DNA from 3 places in the Mesorhizobium sp. BH1-1-5 genome. Region 2 is predicted to be linked to each of the others. Evidence: predicted binding sites of a transcription regulator. Region 2 holds the regulator's gene; each other region holds the start of a gene.

Region 1 (6,749 bases), on a different contig from region 2:
ATCGGCAAGGACGGCGGCGCGACCGGTGTCGATGACGACTTCGCCATCCGCAGCTTCGAGAATGTCGGCGCCTACATTCTCGGCCGCAACATGTTCGGGCCGATCCGCGGCGAGTGGCCGGACGACAAGTGGAAAGGCTGGTGGGGCGACAACCCGCCCTATCATGTTCCGACTTTCGTGCTCACCCGTTACAAACGCGCGCCGATCACGATGGAAGGCGGCACCACCTTCTACTTTGTCACCGACGGCATCCACTCGGCGCTCGAACAGTCTAAGGCCGCGGCTGGCGGCAAGGATGTGCGGATCGGCGGCGGCGTTTCGACTCTCCGGCAATATCTCCAGGAACGTCTGATCGACGAGATGCATCTGGCGGTCTCGCCGGTGCTGCTCGGCTCGGGCGAGAATCTTTTCGCCGGCCTCGACATGGTGAAGCTCGGCTATCGCTGCACCGAGCAAGTGGCGACGGCGAACGCTTTGCATGTGACGATCGGGCGGGCGTAGCGCCCTTTCCTTCTCCCTTGTAGGAGAAGGTGGCCGAGCGAAGCTCGGTCGGATGAGGGGTGCTCCAGCTTGGCAACAAGCTGAAAATCGCCACCGCCTCATTCCGTCCAACACCCCTCGTCCGTCTCGGCGCTGCGCGCCGATCCACCTTCTCCCACAAGGGAGAAGGGAGACGCCTCAATACTTCTCCGGCACGTAGAGCTCGCGCGGCAGGACCTGGCGCTCGTAGGAGGGGTTGAAGACGCGGTCGGGCAGCGAGATGTCCTCGTGCGGAACCTCCTCATATGGCATCTGCTGCAACAGATGGTCGATGCAGTTCAGCCGCGCGCGCTTCTTGTCGTTGCCCTCGACGATGAACCAGGGCGCTTCCTTGATGTTGGTGCGGGCGAAGGTCTCTTCCTTGGCCTTGGTGTACTGCTCCCAGCGCACGCGCGACTGCAGGTCCATGGGCGACAGCTTCCACTGCTTCATCGGATCGTGGACGCGCATCAGGAAGCGCATCTGCTGTTCCTCGTCGGTGATCGAGAACCAATATTTCACCAGAGTGATGCCGGAACGCACCAGCATGCGCTCGAATTCCGGCACGTCATGGAAGAATTCCTCGACCTGATCCTGTCCGGCGAAACCCATCACCCGCTCGACGCCTGAGCGGTTGTACCAGGAGCGGTCGAACAGCACGATCTCGCCGCCGGCCGGGAGATGCGGCACGTAGCGCTGGAAATACCATTGCGACTTCTCGCGCTCCGTCGGCGCCGGCAAGGCCACGACGCGGGCGATGCGCGGGTTCAGCCGCTGCGTGATGCGCTTGATGACGCCGCCCTTGCCGGCGGAATCGCGGCCCTCGAAGACCACCACCAGCTTCTTCTTGTGGTAGGCGACCCATGACTGCAGCTTGATCAGCTCGGACTGCAGCCTGAGCAGCTCGCGGAAATAGGTCATGCGCTCCATGGAAGGCGGATGCGACTTCTTGTAGATCTTGGCGATCTCGAGCGAGAGCGCCGGTTCGGAAATCTCAAGCTCATAGTCCTCGTCGAGCGTGTCCTCGAGCTCGGCTTCGAGCCAGTCCTTCGCCCCGGAATTCGGTTTCAGCTCATTCATCGCGCAGCTCCGTCTCCTGTCAGCCATCGTCGCTTCGGAACCCGTGCCTGCTCTGGACGGACATTCCTTAAGCCGACTGAGATACAGAGCCGCAATGACGGTTTTATTGCAATCGACCGGCAGCCGGCATCGATATGGAAGATATGTGATCGACCCGTATCGATGGCGGGGCGACAAGCGGCGCGAATTGTCCTACAAATCCCCTCGCCTCTTCCGGCGCCCGCCACGGCGCTTCTTCAATCAAATCGCGAGGACCGACATGGAATACCGCACGCTGGGCCGATCCGGCTTGAAAGTCTCGACATTGACGCTTGGCACGATGACCTTCGGCGGCGCCGGTCCGTTCGCCGCCGTCGGCAATTCCGACCTCGCGGAGGCCAGGCGCATCATCGACACCTGCATCGACGCCGGCATCAACCTCATCGACACCGCCAATGTCTATTCCAACGGCCTGTCGGAAGAGATCATCGGCGAGGCGCTTGGCGGCAAGCGCAAGAACGACGTGCTGATCGCCTCGAAGGCGCGCATGCGCATCGGCACCGGCCCCAATGACGAAGGCCTGTCGCGCCACCATCTGATCCGTGAGTGCGAAAAGAGCCTGAAGCGGCTCAAGACCGACGTCATCGACGTCTATTTCGTCCACCAGTGGGACGGGCTCACCCCGGTCGAGGAGACGATCGCGGCGCTCGACACCTTAGTCAACCAGGGCAAGATCCGCTACATCGGCTGCTCCAACTGGTCGGGCTGGCAGGTGATGAAGGCGCTTGCCGTCAGCGACAGCCGCCATCAGGCCCGCTTCGTCACCCAGCAGATCCACTACACGCTGGAAGCGCGCGAGGCCGAATACGAATTGCTGCCGATCTCGGTCGACCAGGGCCTCGGCGTGCTGGTCTGGAGCCCACTGGCGGGCGGGCTGCTCTCGGGCAAATACACAAGCGATAGCCCGACCGCGCGCCAGCTCGGCGGCTGGAAGGAACCGCCTATCCGCGACGAGGATCGCCTGTGGCGCATCGTCGACGTGCTGGTCGACATCGGCAAGGCACGCGGCGTCTCAGGGGCGCAGGTGGCGCTTGCCTGGCTGCTCGGCCGTCCGGCTGTAAGCTCGCTGGTGATCGGCGCCCGCAACGAGGCGCAGCTTAAGGACAATCTCGCCGCGGCCAGCCTGTCGCTCTCCGAGGAAGAACGGCAGCGCCTCGACGTGGTCAGCCGGCCGCCGGTGCTCTATCCCTACTGGCACCAGCAGTTCACCGCCAGGGACCGCTTCGGGCCGGCCGACAAGGTGCTCGACCGCTCCCACGCTTAAGGCGTTTCACCGTTTCAAAGAAACGGCAGACGGCTTTTCAGCCGGCGATAAAGCGCCAGACTTCCGGATCGGGCTTTATCTGCTCGCTCAGCACGAAATATTTATAGAGGACGAGCAGCGAGATCGCCTGCTCGTCCCGTTCATTGCCGAATTTGCGGCAATAGGCGTTGGCGGCGGCCGTTATCCGCCCCGCCTCGGCGGGATGCTTTTCGAAATAGGCCACCTTGTCGACCAGGTCGGAGAAATCCGGCTGCAGCGGCACATAGTGGACATTGGGCTCGACCTGGGCTTCGGCAAACCAGGTTTCGTAGGTCGGCTCCGGCATCAGGCAGAGCGAATTGGAGCTCATGATCCATTTCAGGTTCGTCGCGACGTCATTGCCTTCGAGCGAGACGATGTAGCGATACCGTCGCTGCTGCTCGATGTTCAGGAAAGGCTTGCGGTATCCGTCCGGCGCGTCGGGCTTGTGGGAACCCGCGTCGCAAAACGGCAGGTCAGCGGCCTTTTCCACGAAGCGGGTGCGAAGCGGATTGTTGAGATGCCCCCGCCAGACCACCATCGGCCGCTTGTCGGCGAAAGACAGCTTGTCGGGCGGCATGTAGAAGTGGCGGAACTTGTTCAGCTTCATCAGCACGCCGTTGGCGTTGTCGTCGCCGATGGGGCGGTCCTTGACGATCCTCGGCACCTCCGGAATGCCGACGACATCGCCATATTCGAAATCGATCAGCAGGCCGGGATCGAAATAGCGGGCGAATTCCTTGAGATCGTAATAATACATGCTGGAAGCGGACGGCAGCTTGCCGACGGCTAAAGCGTCCGTGCTGGGCACGAACGCGTGTTCCAGCTTGTTGTAGTAATTCAGTCGCTCGCGAACCGTCTTGCCCGAAAGCCTGGCCTGATCGAGCCGGCTGGCCAGGCGGTCTCGGAACAGGGATTGCGGTGCGCGGTCACGCGCGAAATTGCGCGCGTAATAGAACAGCTTTGCGGCGGTTCGTGAGAGTGTGGCCATGCGTCCGCGAATTCAGCAAGATGGTCAATGGTAGTCTGCCTTCATCCCCCTCGTCTCCTACAGCATTCTCCCGGCCATGTTGCAAGCCTGCTAATGCGAATGGCCACACGACATCTTACGCCGCGACCACGGCAAATCCCCGTGCGCGCAAGCCGCGCCGGTCGTCATGCAAGGAGCTGACAAGCCGATCGCGGCTGCCGGCGATGTGAGCGGAAAGCAGGCGCGCCGCTTCGTCCGCGTGGCCGGCCTTGACGGCGGCAAGGATGGCATGATGTTCGGCCCAGGCGCGGCCGAGCGCCTTTTCATCGCGCACCTCCAGCCAGCGCGCCCGCGACAGCCTGGTCATCGCGTCGCGAACGGCCCTGAGCAGAAACTCGTTGCCGGAAAGCCTCGCCAGCTCGATGTGGAAATCCATGCCGACGCGATGCCATTCCTCGCGCGGCGTCTCGGCGTCGCAGGAATCGAGCATCGCCGCGATCACCTCGATGCCGCCACGGTCTTCGAGCGCCGCCGTCAGGCGAACCGCGGCGACCTCGACCGCCTCGCGGTAGACGGCGATCTGTCCGAGTTCGGCGAGGTTGATCGGCGCCACAGTCCAGCCACGGCCGTCGCGGCCGATCAGCCCTTCGGTTTCCAGGCGCAGCAGCGCTGCCCGCACCGGCGTGCGCGAGGCGCCGAACCGGCTCTCGATCCAGCGCTCGGTCAGCCGCTCGCCAGGGCCGATCTCCAGGCCGAGGATCATTTCGCGAAGCTGCCTTTCGACGTTTTGCATCTGCGACATTGTCGTCCCGCTTTCCGAAGCCGCATTGACAGCGGCAAGTGTCAGGTCCATGACGAATACCGGCTTGGTATCCCAAGTTGGTATCTATAACAACCCAGCATTTGGCATGCGTGACATGACGCCCAACGAATCCGGACAGAGCGGCTTCAACATCCATTGGCGGCGCAACCTCGCCGTCTGCTTCGCCGGCTCGTTCAGCACGCTCGTCGCCATGACGCTGCTGCTGCCGTTCCTGCCGCTTTACGTCGAGCAGCTCGGCGCCGAAGGCCATGCGGCGATCGTGCAGTGGTCGGGCATTGCCTATGGCGCGACTTTCTTCGCGGCGGCACTGGTCGCGCCCATATGGGGACGGCTGGGCGACCGCTATGGCCGCAAGCTGATGCTGGTGCGCGCTTCGTTCGGCATGGCGATCTGCATGTCGCTGACCGGCATGGTTCAAAGTGTGTGGCAACTGGTGCTGCTTCGGCTGCTGATCGGCTTCGCCGGGGGGTATTCGTCGGGCTCCACGATCCTGGTCGCCATGCAGACGCCGAAGGAGCGCTCGGGCTGGGCGCTGGGCATGCTGGCGGCGGGCATCACCGCCGGTTCGCTGGTCGGCCCGCTGCTCGGCGGCTTGCTGCCGCCGCTGATCGGCATCCGCGCGACCTTCATGCTTTCCGGCGCCGTGATCTTCCTGGCCTTCCTGGCGACGACTTTCCTGATCAAGGAGAATCCGCCGGCGCCCAAGCCTGTCTCGGCGACGAAGCCGAAAAGCGGCTGGTCGCAGATTCCCGACAAGCGGCCGATCGTCGCCATGCTGACCACCGGCATGCTGCTCGCTTTCGCCACCATGTCGATCGAGCCGATCATCACCGTCTATGTGCAGCAGCTCGTCGAGGACCAGAGCAAGGTGACCATGGTCGCGGGCGTCGTCATGTCGGCGGCGGCGCTCGGCACCATCCTGTCCTCATCCTGGCTGGGGAAGCTGGCCGACCGTGTCGGCCAGTGGAACGTCGTGGTCGGCGCCCTTGCCGTCTCGGCATTGCTGCTCATTCCGCAAGCCTTCGTCACCAATGGCTGGCAGTTGATCGGCCTGCGCTTCCTGATGGGCCTGGCGCTGGGCGGGCTGCTGCCCTGCATCACCAGCGTCATCCGCCACAACATCCCCGATGGGATCGGCGGCAATGTGCTTGGATTGGCGATCTCGGCGCAATATGTCGGCCAGGTCGCCGGGCCGCTGTCGGGTGGTTTCGTCGGCGGGCATTTCGGCATGCGCGCGGTGTTTTTGGGCACATCGGTGCTGATGGCGCTCGGCGCGGTCTACAACTGGATTGTCCAGTCGCGCCGCGCACGGCATATGCTGCTGGAGGCCGGCGAGTCTTGACCGGCGCATCCGCCCAACCGCAGCATGGAGCATCCAGGATGAGCCTTACCGGGCAAGCATCAGACGGCGGGAGCCGCCTCCTCGTGCTGGCAGCCGGGCTTGTCGGCGCCGCCGGCGTGGCGCTGTCGGCTGCCGCCGCGCATCGCGGCGGCGCCTTCACCGGCACCGCCGCCAACTTCCTGCTGATGCATGCGCCGGTGTTCCTCGCCATCGGCCTTGCCGGTGGCAACCGCTGCCTCAGGATCGCCAGCATCGTCCTGCTCGCGGGGCTGCTTCTGTTCTGCGGCGATCTGCTTGCCCGCGATTTTCTCGGCGCGCGGCTGTTCCCGATGTCGGCGCCCATCGGCGGCACCCTTCTGATCGCCGGTTGGCTGGCGATCGCTGTCTCGGCGCTGTGGCGCCCGCGACCCTGATCTATCTTTGCCTGAACTATCTTCGGCCGAAACGCCGCTTGCGCTGGCGTACAGGCAATCCATCCACGCAGCGCCGCTCAGGTTGCTCGGTTCCGCGCGTGATGCCCCAATAGTTGCGATAGATGTCCTGAAACAGATGGCCAATCGGATGCATGGCTGCTCCTCCTTTGAATTGAACCGATCCAATGCGCTGGCGTGAAATAAGGCTGCAGATCAGCCGCGCTTGCGCTCCACGAGAAAGCGCGGCGCGCGCCTCCATGGACTCGACCTGCCGCGCCGCT
Region 2 (6,749 bases):
GCTCTGGCGTTCAGGCAACGCGCTCTCGTCCGGATTTTATTTCCCGGCGGCCGTGACCCGGCCGCCGGGATATTTTTTTGATTCAAAAGTCAGACAAGTTGCTGATTCCCACGGCAAACTCCGGCCGGTCCTTCGCGGCCGCCGCGGACCTCTCCAGGCATCCCCCTTCGGGCGTTACCGGGCTGACACGAAACTGTCATGCGACTGTAATAATCGAAGGCTATTGCGCTCACCGGGCGCCGATAGAACGGGTGCCGAAAGACCATCTTCCGAACAGGAGCAGGCCACATGAGACATTTCATCCGCTCGGCGGCCGTTGCGATTGCAATGGCTGCGGCATCAACCCTTAGCATCTCCGCCGCGATGGCAGCCGATATCTCCGGCGCCGGCGCCACCTTCCCCTATCCGATCTACGCGAAGTGGGCCGACGCCTACAAGAAGGAGACCGGCATCGGTCTCAACTACCAGTCGATCGGCTCCGGCGGCGGCATCAAGCAGATCAAGGCCAAGACCGTGACCTTCGGCGCTTCCGACGCGCCGCTGAAGGGTGAGGACCTCGACTCCACCGGGCTCGCGCAGTTCCCGATGGTGATGGGCGGCATCGTTCCGGTCGTCAACCTCGAAGGCATCAAGCCGGGCGAGCTGGTGCTCGACGGCCCGACGCTGGCCGACATCTTCGTCGGCAAGATCACCAACTGGAACGACGAAGCGATCAAGAAGCTCAACCCCGACGCCAAGCTGCCCGACCAGGCGATCGCCGTCGTGCACCGTTCGGACGGCTCGGGCACCACGTTCAACTTCAGCTACTACCTGGCCGACGTCAGCGCCGACTGGAAGTCGAAGGTCGGCGTCAACACCGCGCTCGAATGGCCGGTGGGCATCGGCGCCAAGGGCAATGAGGGCGTCGCCAACAACGTCTCGCAGACCGGCGGCGCGATCGGTTACGTCGAATACGCCTATGCCAAGCAGAACAAGCTCACCTATACCGACCTGATCAACAAGGACGGCAAGAAGGTCGAGCCGACCGCCGCCGCGTTCTCGGCCGCCGCGGCCAATGCCGACTGGAGCTCGCAGCCGGGCTACGGCGTCATCCTGGCCAACCAGACCGGCGCCGAATCCTGGCCGATGACCTCGGCCACCTGGATCCTCGTCTACAAGAAGCCCGATGACGCCGCGGCGACGACCGAAGCGCTCAAGTTCTTCGCCTGGTCCTATGCCAAGGGCGACGAGCTGGCCGCCGGCCTGGACTATGTTCCGATGCCCGACGCCGTCGTGAAGAGCGTCGAGGAGATGTGGGGCAAGGACATCGTCGACGCGAGCGGCAAGCCGCTCTACTCCGGCATGTAATTCCTAGCGAATAAGGAGGGCGTCTTTGGCGCCCTCCTGTCTCTTTCGAAATGCGAGGGGCTAAATGACAGCCGTTTCCGAAGCCGCGACATCGTCCGCCCTGCGGACCAGAGAAGCGACAGTACGCCGCTTCGCCTTCACCGACATGGCCTTCCGGACGGCCACGCGCCTTTCCGCCATCCTCGTGCTGGTACTGCTCGGCGGGGTCGCGATCTCGCTGATCGCCGGCTCGTGGGAGGCGATGTCGAAGTTCGGCTTCTCCTTCCTGACCACCGAATCCTGGAACCCGGTCACCGAGAATTTCGGCGCGCTCGCGCCCATCTACGGCACCATCGTCACCTCGGCCATCGCCATACTGATCGCCGTGCCGATCGGCATCGGCATCGCCGTCTTCCTGACCGAGCTTTGCCCGCGCCCGCTCAGGCGCCCGATCGGCATTGCGGTCGAGTTGCTCGCAGGCATTCCCTCGATCATCTACGGCATCTGGGGCCTGTTCGTCTTCGCGCCGTTCCTGCAGACGACGGTGCAGCCCTTCGTCATCTGGCTCTTCAAAGGCATCCCCGGCCTCAACAGCCTGTTTGCCGGTCCGCCCTACGGCATCGGCCTGCTGACCTCGTCGCTGATCCTCGCCATCATGGTGCTGCCCTTCATCACCTCGATCACCAAGGACGTGTTCGACACGGTGCCGGCGGTGCTGAAGGAATCGGCCTACGGCATCGGCTGCACGACCTGGGAAGTGACCCGGCGCGTGACAATCCCCTATACCCGCGTCGGCATCATGGGCGGCGTCATGCTCGGCCTCGGCCGCGCGCTCGGCGAGACGATGGCCGTCACCTTCGTCATCGGCAACGCACACCGCATCAGCGCCTCGCTGTTTGCGCCGGGCACGACGATCTCGGCGACCATCGCCAACGAATTCACCGAAGCCGACGGCGATCTCTACACATCCTCGCTGGTGTCGCTCGGCCTGATCCTGTTCATCATCACCTTCATCATCCTCGCGCTCGCACGCTACATGCTGTTGCGCATCGATAGCCGCACGGGAGCCTGACCTATGTCGACTGCCCAATCGCTTCACCAAGGCCGCAAACGCAAGAATGCCGTGATGATGGCCTTGTGCGTCGTCGCGGCGGGCATCGGCCTCGCCTGGCTGGCGCTGATCCTCGGCGCCCTGCTCTACAAGGGGCTCGCCGGGGTGAACCTGGCCGTGTTCACTGAAATGACGCCGCCGCCCGGCGATGCCGGCGGCCTGCTCAACGCCATCTACGGCAGCATCGTGATGACCGTCATCGGCATAATCGTCGGCACGCCGATCGGCGTGCTGGCCGGCACCTACATGGCCGAATACGGACGCTTCTCGAAGCTCACCACGGTGGTGCGCTTCATCAACGACATCCTGTTGTCGGCCCCCTCGATCATCATCGGCCTGTTCGTCTATGAGCTGATGGTGCGGCCGATGGGGCATTTCTCGGCGATTGCCGGCGCCGTCGCGCTGTCGATCCTGGTGATTCCCGTCGTGGTGCGCACCACCGAGGACATGCTGAACCTCGTGCCCAACGCGCTGCGCGAAGCAGGCACCGCCATCGGCGCGCCGCGCTGGGTGGTGATCCGCTCGGTCGCCTATCGCGCGGCAATGTCGGGCATCGTCACCGGCATCCTTTTGGCGATCGCCCGCATCTCCGGCGAGACGGCGCCGCTTCTCTTCACCGCGCTCAACAACCAGTTCTGGTCGAGCAATCTCAATGCCCCGATGGCCAGCCTGCCGGTGACCATCTTCCAGTTCGCTCTCAGCCCTTATGAGGAATGGCAGCAACTGGCCTGGACGGGCGCACTCATAATCACCCTGACGGTTCTCGGGCTGAGCATCATCGCCCGAAGCCTAACCGGACGCAGAGAGGACAGATGAAACCGATGTTGTCCACCGACCTGAACGCACCCGACGCGACCGTCGAGAAGGCCAAGATCGAGGTCAAGAACCTCAACTTCTACTATGGCCAGTCGAAGGCGCTGAAGGACATCAACCTGTCCCTGCCGGAGCGCAGCGTGACGGCCTTCATCGGCCCGTCGGGCTGCGGGAAGTCGACGCTGCTGCGCGTGCTCAACCGCATCTACGAGCTCTATCCGAAGCAGAGCGCCGAGGGCCAGGTGCTGCTCGACGGCAAGAACATCCTCGACCGCTCGCAGGACCTCAACCTGCTCAGGACCAAGATCGGCATGGTTTTCCAGAAGCCGACGCCTTTCCCGATGTCGATCTACGAAAACATCGCCTTCGGCGTCAGGCTCTATGAGAAGATCAGCAAGGCCGAGATGGACAGCCGCGTCGAGCAGGCGCTGAAGCGCGCCGCGCTCTGGAGCGAGGTCAAGGACAAGCTCAACGCCAGCGGGCTCAGCCTTTCCGGCGGCCAGCAGCAGCGCCTGTGCATCGCCCGCACCGTGGCGGTGAAGCCCGAGGTCATCCTGCTCGACGAGCCGGCCTCGGCGCTCGATCCCCTGTCGACGGCCAAGATCGAGGAGCTGATCGACGAATTGCAGGCCGACTACACGATCGTCATCGTCACCCACAACATGCAGCAGGCGGCGCGCGTGTCGCGGCAGACGGCGTTCATGTATCTCGGCGAGCTGGTGGAGTTCGACCGGACCGAGAAGATCTTCACCTCGCCTCGCGAGAAGCGCACGCAGGACTACATCACCGGCCGCTTCGGCTGAGTACATACGAGGACATCATCATGGCCGAACATACCGTCGCCTCCTTCGACGAGGATTTGAGGCAGATCAGCCGGCTCATCAACGACATGGGCGATCTCGCCGGCTCCATGGTCGGCGGCGCGACCAGGGCCCTGCTCGAAACCGACAATGCGCTGGCGCAGCGCGTCGTCTCCGACGACGCCATCATGGACGCGCGCCAGCGCGAGCTCGACGACCGCGCCATCACGCTGATCGCCAAGCGGCAGCCGATGGCCGACGATCTTCGTCACGTGGTCGGCTCGATCCGCATGGCGGGCGACCTCGAGCGCATCGGCGACCTCGCCAAGAACATCGCCAAGCGCGTCGGTTCGGTCGGCGTCAGCGCCGCGCCGCGCGACCTCACGCATTCGATCGATTCCATGGCGCAGATGGTGCTGATCCAGGTCCAGGCCGTGATCCAGGAATATACGGCGGGCGATGCCACGGCGCTGGCCAAGCTTCGCAACGACGACGAGCGCATCGACGTCAAATACACGTCCGTCTTCCGCGAGCTGTTGACCTACATGATGGAAGACCCGCGCAACATCACCGCTTGCACGCATCTTTTGTTCTGCGCCAAGAATCTCGAGCGCATCGGCGACCATGTGACCAACATCGCCGAGAACGCCTACTATGTGCTGACCGGCACCCAATTGCCCGCCAACCGTCCGAAGCAGGACGAGACGGCAATGTCGGCGCCGGCGGCCTGACGGAAAAGGTTACCCCGATGATCGCGCCACGCATCATGGTGGTGGAGGACGAGGAGCCGCTGGGGGTGCTGCTCCGCTACAACCTCGAATCCGAAGGTTACCAGGTTGAAGTGGTGACCCGCGGCGACGAGGCCGAAATCCGCCTGCAAGAAAACGTTCCCGACCTGCTCGTGCTCGACTGGATGGTGCCGGCGGTTTCCGGCATCGAGCTCTGCCGGCGTCTCAGGATGCGGCCCGAGACCGAGCGGCTGCCGATCATCATGCTGACGGCGCGCGGCGAGGAAAGCGACCGCGTGCGCGGCCTTTCGACCGGCGCCGACGACTATCTGGTCAAGCCGTTCTCGACGCCGGAGTTCATGGCGCGCGTCAAGGCGCTGCTGCGCCGCGCCAAGCCGGAGGTGCTGTCCAGCGTGCTCAAGGTCGGCGACATCGTGCTCGACCGCGAATCGCACCGCGTCTACCGCAAGAAGAGCGAGATCAGGCTCGGCCCGACCGAGTTCCGCCTGCTCGAATTCATGATGCGCCATCCCGGCCGCGTGTTCTCGCGCAGCCAGCTGCTCGACAATGTCTGGGGCGAGACGATCTATATCGACGAGCGCACCGTGGACGTGCATGTCGGGCGCCTGCGCAAGGCCGTCAACAACGGCCGCATGCCGGACGTCATCCGCACCATCCGTGGCGCGGGTTACGCGATCAGGGAAGATTAGTCTCGGGGCGCGCCGAAGTCCTGACAGCTAGGCACTTCCAACATCTACGCTGGTCAGTAGCCGAGACGCTTGTGCTTCGTCATCCACGGGCGGAGCAAGGAGCGCAGCGACGCGGCGCAGACCCGAGGATCCATGCCGTGACGTCGACGCGCCGCGGCGGTGCAGAATTCTGCTCCGCTGCGCATGGATTCCAGGGTCTTCGCGACGGAGCTTCGCTCCTGCTTCGCCCTGGAATGACGAAGCTGCGGGGGCTTCGCACGGAAACCAACGATCAAGGTTGATCAGGCGACGTGCTTGCCCGCTCGCGCCTGGCCTCCCGGCGCGAAAATCTCCTGGTCGACGAAGGTCAGCGCGCGCATGGCGCAGCCTTCGCGGATCAGCGGCAGTTCGTTCGGCTCGGTGTCGAAGGAGATCGACTTGGAGTGCTGGCCGCCGGCGGTCTGGGCGATCGCCTCCCTCAGCGCCGGCTCGATCAGGTCGAAGGCGGCCGCGCTGACGCCGACCATGGCGACGGGCGCCGGGTCGATCAAGGCAAACAGGCTGCCGAGACCGAAGCCAAGCGCTTCGCCGGCCCGGCGATAAGCCTCCCGTTCGGGGCCGTCCTCCTGACGGGCCTTTGCGGCAAGGGCGCGCATGTCGGCGTCGCCGACGTCGGTTGGCGCGGCATCCTCGCTTATTCCCATGGCGCTGCGCCAGATCGCATAATTGCCGGCATAGGCCTCGACGCAGCCGCGCCGGCCGCAGCGGCAAAGCGCGCCGCCCGGACGATGGATCATGTGGCCGAACTCGCCGCCCGAGGAATGCGTGCCGGTGAACAGCGCGCCTTTCAGCACCAGCCCCATGCCGATGCCGTGCGAGAGCAGGATGGCGATGAAGTCGTCGCGATAGCGCTCGGGATCGCGCCATTGCAGCGCCACCGCCATCATGTTGCAGTCGTTCTCCGTTGTGGCCGGGATGCCGAATTCCTTTTCGAGGATATCGGCGAAGGGAATGTCGGTCAGCGGCGTGATCGGCGACCACAGCATGGCGCGTGAACGGGAATCGGTGATGCCTTGAATGCCCATGGCGATGCGGGCGACGCTGCCCAGGTCGAGGTCGGGATCCTGCAGCCGGCGCCGGACGATCGCAACGCATTCGCCGATCAGCTCGTCGCGGGGCATGACAAGCGTGTCCAGGCGCTGCTGTTCCTCGGCAATCACCTGGCCGGCGTAGTCGATGACGGCGACCGACAGGAAGTTCAGCGACAGCACCACGGTCAGCA
Region 3 (6,749 bases), on a different contig from region 2:
CCCAGCCGTCTTCGCGGTGGCATTCAGGAACCAATCTCTGAAATTTCAGGTCGGCGCCAACTCGGCGTCGGGTACTTCGATGTCCGGACATTTGCCGTCATTATAGGCATCGCTGGCGATCCGGGCCTCCACGGTCCTGGCCATCGCTTCTAGGTCGACATCTTGGCCTACGACTTTCTCGATCGCGCCGACGACGAGGCCGGGCGTGATCCAGTCCGGCTTGTGGCCGAGATTGTGGACCCAGACCAGCTCGGCGCCGGGAATGTCGCGCTTAAGGCCGATGGAATGGATCGTGGCATAGACCACCTTGTCGCGGTCGCCCGAGATGACGACCGTCGGCGCCTTGATCTCGCGGTAAGCGGGTGAGGCGGCGCGGACATAGTCGTAGAGCTGGGCGACATCGCGGGCATTGGCGCGGAAGGCGGACGGCCGCAGCACCAGCGGGATCGAGGCCTCGCCGATGTAATTGTCCGGCGGGTTGTTGGGTGAAAAGACGCAAGCCGTCGCATTGCCGATCTGCAGCATGCCGGCCGGATAGGCGAGCGTTTCGGAAAACAGCCAGCCGATCGCCGGCGTGGCGGTGAGCTTGTAATACCAGGCGGTCGCGCCGCCCGGCCATGGATGCGTGGCGGGCGAAAGAAAGACCAGTCCCAGCGTCTTTTCGGGATGCTGGCGGGCGAATGCCGTGATGATCGCGCCGCCGAAGGAATGCGCGACGATGACTGCCTTTTCGATGCCGAGGCGATCCATCAGCGTGGCAATGGTGTCCGCCTGAGCCGCCAAGGTTTCATTGTCGCCGCGCTCCGACCAGCCGAAGCCCGGGCGGTCGAGGAACAGCATCTCGGCGCGGCGCTCGATCAGGGGCTTCAGCGGCAGCATCTGGTCTTTCAGATTGGCGCTGGCGCCATGGATGAAGACGACCGGCGGCAGGTCGGCGCCGGCCGGCGCCGGGATATGGACATAGTGGATGCGCGCGCCGTCGATCTCGGCGAATGCCCCGACAGGCGGGTTGCGCCGCTCGATCGACCAGACGCCGGCGCGGGTGACGCCGGCCAGGGCAAAGAGGAGCGCGACGAGGAAGAGGAGGGCGGCGCAGATGAGGTTCATGCGGGGAGATATACGGGAGTGGGGCGGAATTAGTTTAGGGGAGTAGGGAGTAGGGAGTAGGGAGTAGGGAGTAGGGAGTAGGGAGTAGGGAGTAGGGGAAGCATTTCCGAGCGCCGTTTTTACAGCGCCCAAAACATACTCCCTTACTCCCCCACTAAATGCCCTCGCCAGCCAGCTCTTCCGAGAGCGTCGAAACCTGGTTCTGGGCGCTGCGCATCATCGGGTAGATCGCCAGCACCTTTTGCCAGGCTTCCAGCGCCGACTGCTTGTGACCGGTCTCGGCCATGATCTGGGCGAGGCCCGAGAGCGCGCCGAAATGGCGCGGCTCGAGCTGCAAGGTGCGGTCGATATCGGCCATCGACTTCCCGTAATTCTTCATCATGAAATGGACGGTGGCGCGCCGGTTCCAGCCTTCGGCATAATCCGGCTGCAAGGTCACCACCTGGTCAAGGAAGTCGAGCGCGACATCGAATTTCTGGTCTGCGGTCGCCTTCTGCGCCCATTGCATCATCAGGTCGATCGAGGCGCTGCCCGACTGGTTCCACTCGTTCCAGATGCGCCCGGCGATGCGCTCTGCCGCCTTTTCATTGCGCTCGCGCTTCAACTCGGTGAAGAGCTGGTCGAGGCGACCCTGTTTGGTCGGAGCGGCCGGCGGCGGCGTGGCGGCGGGCGGCGCGGCATCCGGAGGCAGCGCGCCCGGCACTGTTTCCGCTCCCGCAGGCAAAGCTGCGGCGGACAGCAGAAGGGCGGTGAAAAATGCAAAAAGAATCCGCATCGCCGGAATCTAGTCCCGGACGGCGGATCGTCAAAGTGATTTTAGCGTGAGAGCGCCGGCGAACCGGCATTCGACATCAGCGCGGTGTGGCCTCGTCGCATGTCGCTTCCTTACGGGCGACATGCATCAAGCCGCGCGCAAGCCTCAGCCCTGGCGCGCCTTGTAGCGCGGAGCGGTCTTGTTGATGATGTAGATGCGTCCCTTGCGGCGAACCAACTGGTTGTCGCGGTGACGCGCCTTGAGCGCCTTGAGCGAATTCTTGATCTTCATGGTCTTGCCTGTTCGGTCAGGGCCCGTCCCGGGCCGAATTTTAAAGGCGCGCCCGGAAAAAGCGCGCCTTTGAACTTGCGGTGGCTCATAAACGAGGAGTGTCGTCCGTGTCAACCACGTGACGATGTCCGAATGCCATAAGGGACGCGGCATATCAAATATTCGCCATCCCGGCGGCGCGCCATTGCGCGACTCAAAAGCGGCTGGAATGGTGCGGTCTCGGCGAAACGACCGGAGATTCCACATGCGCCGCCTGCTTTTGCCTGCCTGTCTGGTCCTGCTTGCGACCGCCCCGGCCGCCTTTGCCGAGGATTGCGACCGCAACGACGACAGCCAGTCGATGCTGAACATCTGCGCCGATGCCGACTATCAGGCCGCCGATGCCAAACTCAATGCCGCATATAAGAACATCGTCGGCAGCAACGATCAGGCCTCGAACAAGCTGCTGCAGACGGCGCAGCGCGCCTGGATCGCCTTCCGCGATGCCGAATGCACCTATTCGACCGCCGACAGCGAAGGCGGCTCCATCCATCCGATGGAGGTTTCGGAATGCCTGACGAAGCTCACCAACGAGCGCATAAAGCAGCTGACGTCCGGCGCCAACTGCAAGCTGAGCGATCCGAGCTGCGCCGGCTCGGACGCGGGCGACGACGACCAGGACATGCAGTAGGGCGTTATTTCGGCCTGATGAGGCGCGTGAAATGGCCCATCTTGCGGCCGGGGCGTGACTCGGCCTTGCCGTAGAGATGCAGCATCAGGTCGGGTTCGGCGAGCAGCGCCGGCACCTTAAGCATGTCGTCGCCGATCAGGTTTTCCATCACGCAGTCGAAATGGCGGGCAGGCGTACCCAGCGGCAGGCCGGCGATGGCGCGGACATGCTGCTCGAACTGCGAGATAACGCAGGCAGCTTCCGTCCAATGGCCGGAATTGTGCACGCGGGGCGCCAGCTCGTTGGCCAGAAGCGAGCCGTCGGCAAGGACGAAGAACTCGACGCCGATGACGCCGACATAGCCGAGCGCCGCAAGGATTTTCGCGGCGGCATCCTTGGCTGCCGCAGCCGTTTCAGGCCCGATAGCCGCCGGCAGCGTGGATGTGCGCAATATGCCTTCGCGATGCACGTTCTCGGACGGATCGAAAGCGGCGATGGCTCCGTCGAGGCCGCGCGCGGCGATCACCGAAATCTCGCGCTCGAAGGCGACGAGCGATTCCAAGATCAGCGGCACATTCCCCATGGCCTCGCAGACGCCGGCAAAGCCGGCCGTCTCCATGTTGCGGAAGACACGCTGGCCCTTGCCGTCATAGCCCATGCGGCGGGTCTTCAGCACGCCGCTGCCGCTGAACGTCTTCAACGCCTCGGTCAGCTGGTCGTCATTGTCGACCGGGCGGAATGCCGCCGTGGGGATGCCGATGCCGTTCAGGAAACTCTTTTCGGTCACGCGATCCTGCGCGACTTCGAGCGCGCGTGCCGGCGGATAGACCGGGACCTTTACCGCCAGCGTTTCAGCCGCCGTGACCGGGACGTTCTCGAATTCATAGGTGACGACGGCGCTGGCGGCGGCCAATTCGGCAAGCGCCGCGGGGTCGTCATAGGCGGCGACGATCTGGCGGTTGGCGGCCTGCGCGGCTGGGCAGTCGGCCTGCGGTTCCAGCACCACGATGCGGTAGCCGAGGCGGGCGGCGGCCATCGCCAGCATGCGGCCGAGCTGGCCGCCGCCGATGATGCCGATGGTCGATCCAGGAGCCAGGCTCACGGCGCGTCCGTCGGCTCGGTGGCGACCTTGGCGGTCTGCGCCGAGCGCCAGGCGTCGAGCCGGGCCGCTAATTTGTCGTCGTTGAGCGCCAGCACGGCGGCGGCGAGAAGCGCGGCATTGGCGGCGCCCGCCTTGCCGATCGCCAGCGTGCCGACCGGGATGCCGGCCGGCATCTGCACGATGGAGAGCAGCGAGTCCTGGCCTGACAGCGCCTTGGATTCGACCGGAACGCCGAACACGGGCAGCGGCGTCATCGCGGCCGTCATGCCGGGCAGATGCGCCGCGCCACCGGCGCCGGCGATGATCACCTTGAAGCCGGCGGCCTTGGCGCCCTTGGCGAACGCATAGAGACGGTCGGGGGTGCGGTGGGCGGAGACGATCAGCCTTTTGTGCGGGATGCCCAGCGCCTCAAGCGTTTCCGCAGCCTGGCGCATCGTCGCCCAGTCGGACTGGCTGCCCATGATGATGGCGACGTCGGCACGCTGATCGGTCAAGGCTTCGCTCCCCGGCGGCAAAGGCGCGCCTTAGCGGAATTCGCCGATAGCCGCAAGGATTGTCGCGAAGAGCGCCCCTTCGCTGCCCGCACGGCCCCGCAACCTCGTTGCCGCGACCCCACCTTCGGGAGACATGCTTTAGGCGATGATGTCGGGAATGATGCGGTCTTCCAGCGCCGACAGCCGGTCTTTCAGCATCAGCTTCTTCTTCTTCATGCGCTGGATCTGAAGCGGGTCGCAGCCCGTGGCGATCATCGCGTTGATGGCGGCGTCGAAATCGGCGTGTTCTTGTTTGAGCCGGGAATATTCGAGGCGTATTTCAGCCTGTTCCTGTTCGGACATTATCTACCGTCTGCGTATGCATCGCCCAATCGGGCTGTTTGGGCGGGGCCGGTGGGTTCGTGACTTGTAGATTTGTAGCCGGCGCGCAGCCCTTATCACATTTCACTTTGTCGTGGAATGCTACCACGTGGCATTCGACATCGAGATCGGTTGGTGGCAAACTGTCATGGTGCCGTCACAGTCGCAACCTGCGGTGGAGGCGCCCGCGACGGCTGCAATCGAGGAAACCATGAAAGGGAGAACCAATCATGTCTCTTGCATCCCATCTTGATGAGTTGCAGCGGAAACACGGTGACATCGAGCGCGAGCTCATCGACGCGATGAACCATCCATCGGTGGACGACCTCGAAATCGTGAATCTCAAGCGACGCAAGCTGGCAATCAAGGACGAGATTGAAAAGCTGAAGGGAAGCCCGACCACGCACTGAAGCTCTTCCAGGCACCATCACCGCAACCCGCCGCGGTGAAGTCGTCCGGTGGCAAGAACTGCCACCGGCTTGGTGCTTTTGACTGAAATCACCTGAAGTTTGGGCGCGTCCCCCGTGGCCTGACGCGCTGTCGTTGTCTGCGCGATCCACCGATCAAGCGTGGCCGTTGTAGACATTGGCGATGGCTTGCCATTGACAAGCCATCTTTGCTCCGCCACCTCATGCCCGGACCTTGCAGATAAGAGGCGGCCGGCATGACCGGATATTTTTCCTCCCCTTTCCCGCGCCGGACGTCGGTCGGCGTCGATGTCGGCGGCGTCATCGTCGGCGGTGGCGCGCCCGTCGTCGTTCAGTCAATGACCAACACAGACACCGCGGATGTCGACCAGACGGTCGCTCAGGTGGCGGCGCTGCACCGGGCCGGCTCGGAAATCGTGCGCATCACCGTCGACCGCGACGAAAGCGCGGCCGCGGTTCCGCGCATCCATGAGCGGCTGCTGCGGCTCGGCATCGACGTGCCGCTGGTCGGCGACTTCCACTATATCGGCCACAAGCTCTTGGCCGATCACCCGGCCTGCGCCGAGGCGCTGGCGAAATACCGCATCAATCCCGGCAATGTCGGCTTCAAGGACAAGAAGGACCGCCAGTTCGCGGCGATCGTCGAAATGGCGATCAAGCATGACAAGCCGGTGCGCATCGGCGTCAACTGGGGCTCGCTCGACCAGGAGCTTTTGACCCGGCTGATGGATGACAACCAGGCCCACGGTTTTCCTCTGACGGCACAGGAAGTGACGCGCGAGGCGATCGTGCAGTCGGCGATCCTGTCGGCCGAGATGGCCGAAGAGATCGGGCTTGGCCGCGACAAGATCATCCTGTCGGCCAAGGTCAGCGGCGTGCAGGATTTGATCGCCGTCTATACCGAGCTTGCCACGCGCTCCGACCATGCGCTGCATCTGGGCCTGACCGAGGCCGGCATGGGCACCAAGGGCATCGTCGCCTCGTCCGCCGCCATGGGTATCCTCCTGCAGCAAGGCATCGGCGACACGATCCGCATTTCGCTGACGCCGGAGCCGAATGGCGACCGCACGCGCGAGGTTCAGGTCTCGCAGGAGCTCCTGCAGACGATGGGCTTCCGCCAGTTCGTGCCGATCGTCGCGGCCTGCCCCGGCTGCGGCCGCACGACGTCCACCGTGTTCCAGGAGCTCGCCCAGAGCATCCAGGCCGACATCCGCAAGAACATGCCGGTGTGGCGTGAAAAATATCCCGGCGTCGAGAACCTCAAGGTCGCGGTGATGGGCTGCATCGTCAACGGTCCCGGCGAATCCAAGCATGCCGATATCGGCATATCGCTGCCCGGCACCGGCGAGACGCCGACCGCGCCCGTCTTCATCGACGGCAAGAAGGCGGCGACTTTGCGCGGCCCCTCGATCGCGCAGGATTTCGAGAAGATGGTCGGCGACTATATCGAGCAGCGCTACGGACACGGCAAAGCCGCCGCGGAATGAGCCGATGCAGCGTTTCCTGAAGGCAACGCTGCTCTTGCTTTTCGTGATGATCACGGCCGGCCAGGCATTCGCCGATC

The links. The regulator PhoB, encoded in region 2, activates phosphate uptake and scavenging genes when phosphate is short. The targets are predictions, from matches to a motif close to TGTCATNNANCTGTCAT.
Region 1: ppk2 (polyphosphate kinase 2) is a predicted target of PhoB. The motif match lies at 1,694-1,710, and genes of this name have one in related genera.
Region 3: LB572_RS16370 (YdcH family protein) is a predicted target of PhoB. The motif match lies at 4,902-4,918, and genes of this name have one in related genera.

Annotation. Positions count from the first base shown of each region.
Region 1 covers NZ_JAIUIM010000019.1:91,489-98,237, forward strand. Annotated here, with positions in the region: gene LB572_RS23835 (dihydrofolate reductase family protein) at 1-501, shown strand, start outside; gene ppk2 (polyphosphate kinase 2) at 679-1,599, opposite strand; gene LB572_RS23845 (aldo/keto reductase) at 1,859-2,902, shown strand; gene LB572_RS23850 (glycosyl transferase family 90) at 2,940-3,911, opposite strand; gene LB572_RS23855 (GntR family transcriptional regulator) at 4,027-4,692, opposite strand; gene LB572_RS23860 (MFS transporter) at 4,799-6,055, shown strand; gene LB572_RS23865 (DUF423 domain-containing protein) at 6,094-6,468, shown strand; gene LB572_RS23870 (hypothetical protein) at 6,485-6,622, opposite strand; gene LB572_RS23875 (hypothetical protein) at 6,682-6,749, opposite strand, start outside.
Region 2 covers NZ_JAIUIM010000034.1:54,133-60,881, reverse strand. Annotated here, with positions in the region: gene pstS (phosphate ABC transporter substrate-binding protein PstS) at 289-1,347, shown strand; gene pstC (phosphate ABC transporter permease subunit PstC) at 1,412-2,398, shown strand; gene pstA (phosphate ABC transporter permease PstA) at 2,402-3,253, shown strand; gene pstB (phosphate ABC transporter ATP-binding protein PstB) at 3,250-4,053, shown strand; gene phoU (phosphate signaling complex protein PhoU) at 4,074-4,781, shown strand; gene phoB (phosphate regulon transcriptional regulator PhoB) at 4,799-5,488, shown strand; gene LB572_RS30785 (ROK family protein) at 5,770-6,749, opposite strand, start outside.
Region 3 covers NZ_JAIUIM010000011.1:48,755-55,503, reverse strand. Annotated here, with positions in the region: gene LB572_RS16405 (alpha/beta fold hydrolase) at 46-1,107, opposite strand; gene LB572_RS16400 (tetratricopeptide repeat protein) at 1,262-1,882, opposite strand; gene ykgO (type B 50S ribosomal protein L36) at 2,027-2,152, opposite strand; gene LB572_RS16390 (lysozyme inhibitor LprI family protein) at 2,397-2,822, shown strand; gene LB572_RS16385 (5-(carboxyamino)imidazole ribonucleotide synthase) at 2,827-3,903, opposite strand; gene purE (5-(carboxyamino)imidazole ribonucleotide mutase) at 3,900-4,397, opposite strand; gene LB572_RS16375 (YdcH family protein) at 4,536-4,739, opposite strand; gene LB572_RS16370 (YdcH family protein) at 4,988-5,167, shown strand; gene ispG (flavodoxin-dependent (E)-4-hydroxy-3-methylbut-2-enyl-diphosphate synthase) at 5,422-6,672, shown strand; gene LB572_RS16360 (lytic transglycosylase domain-containing protein) at 6,677-6,749, shown strand, end outside.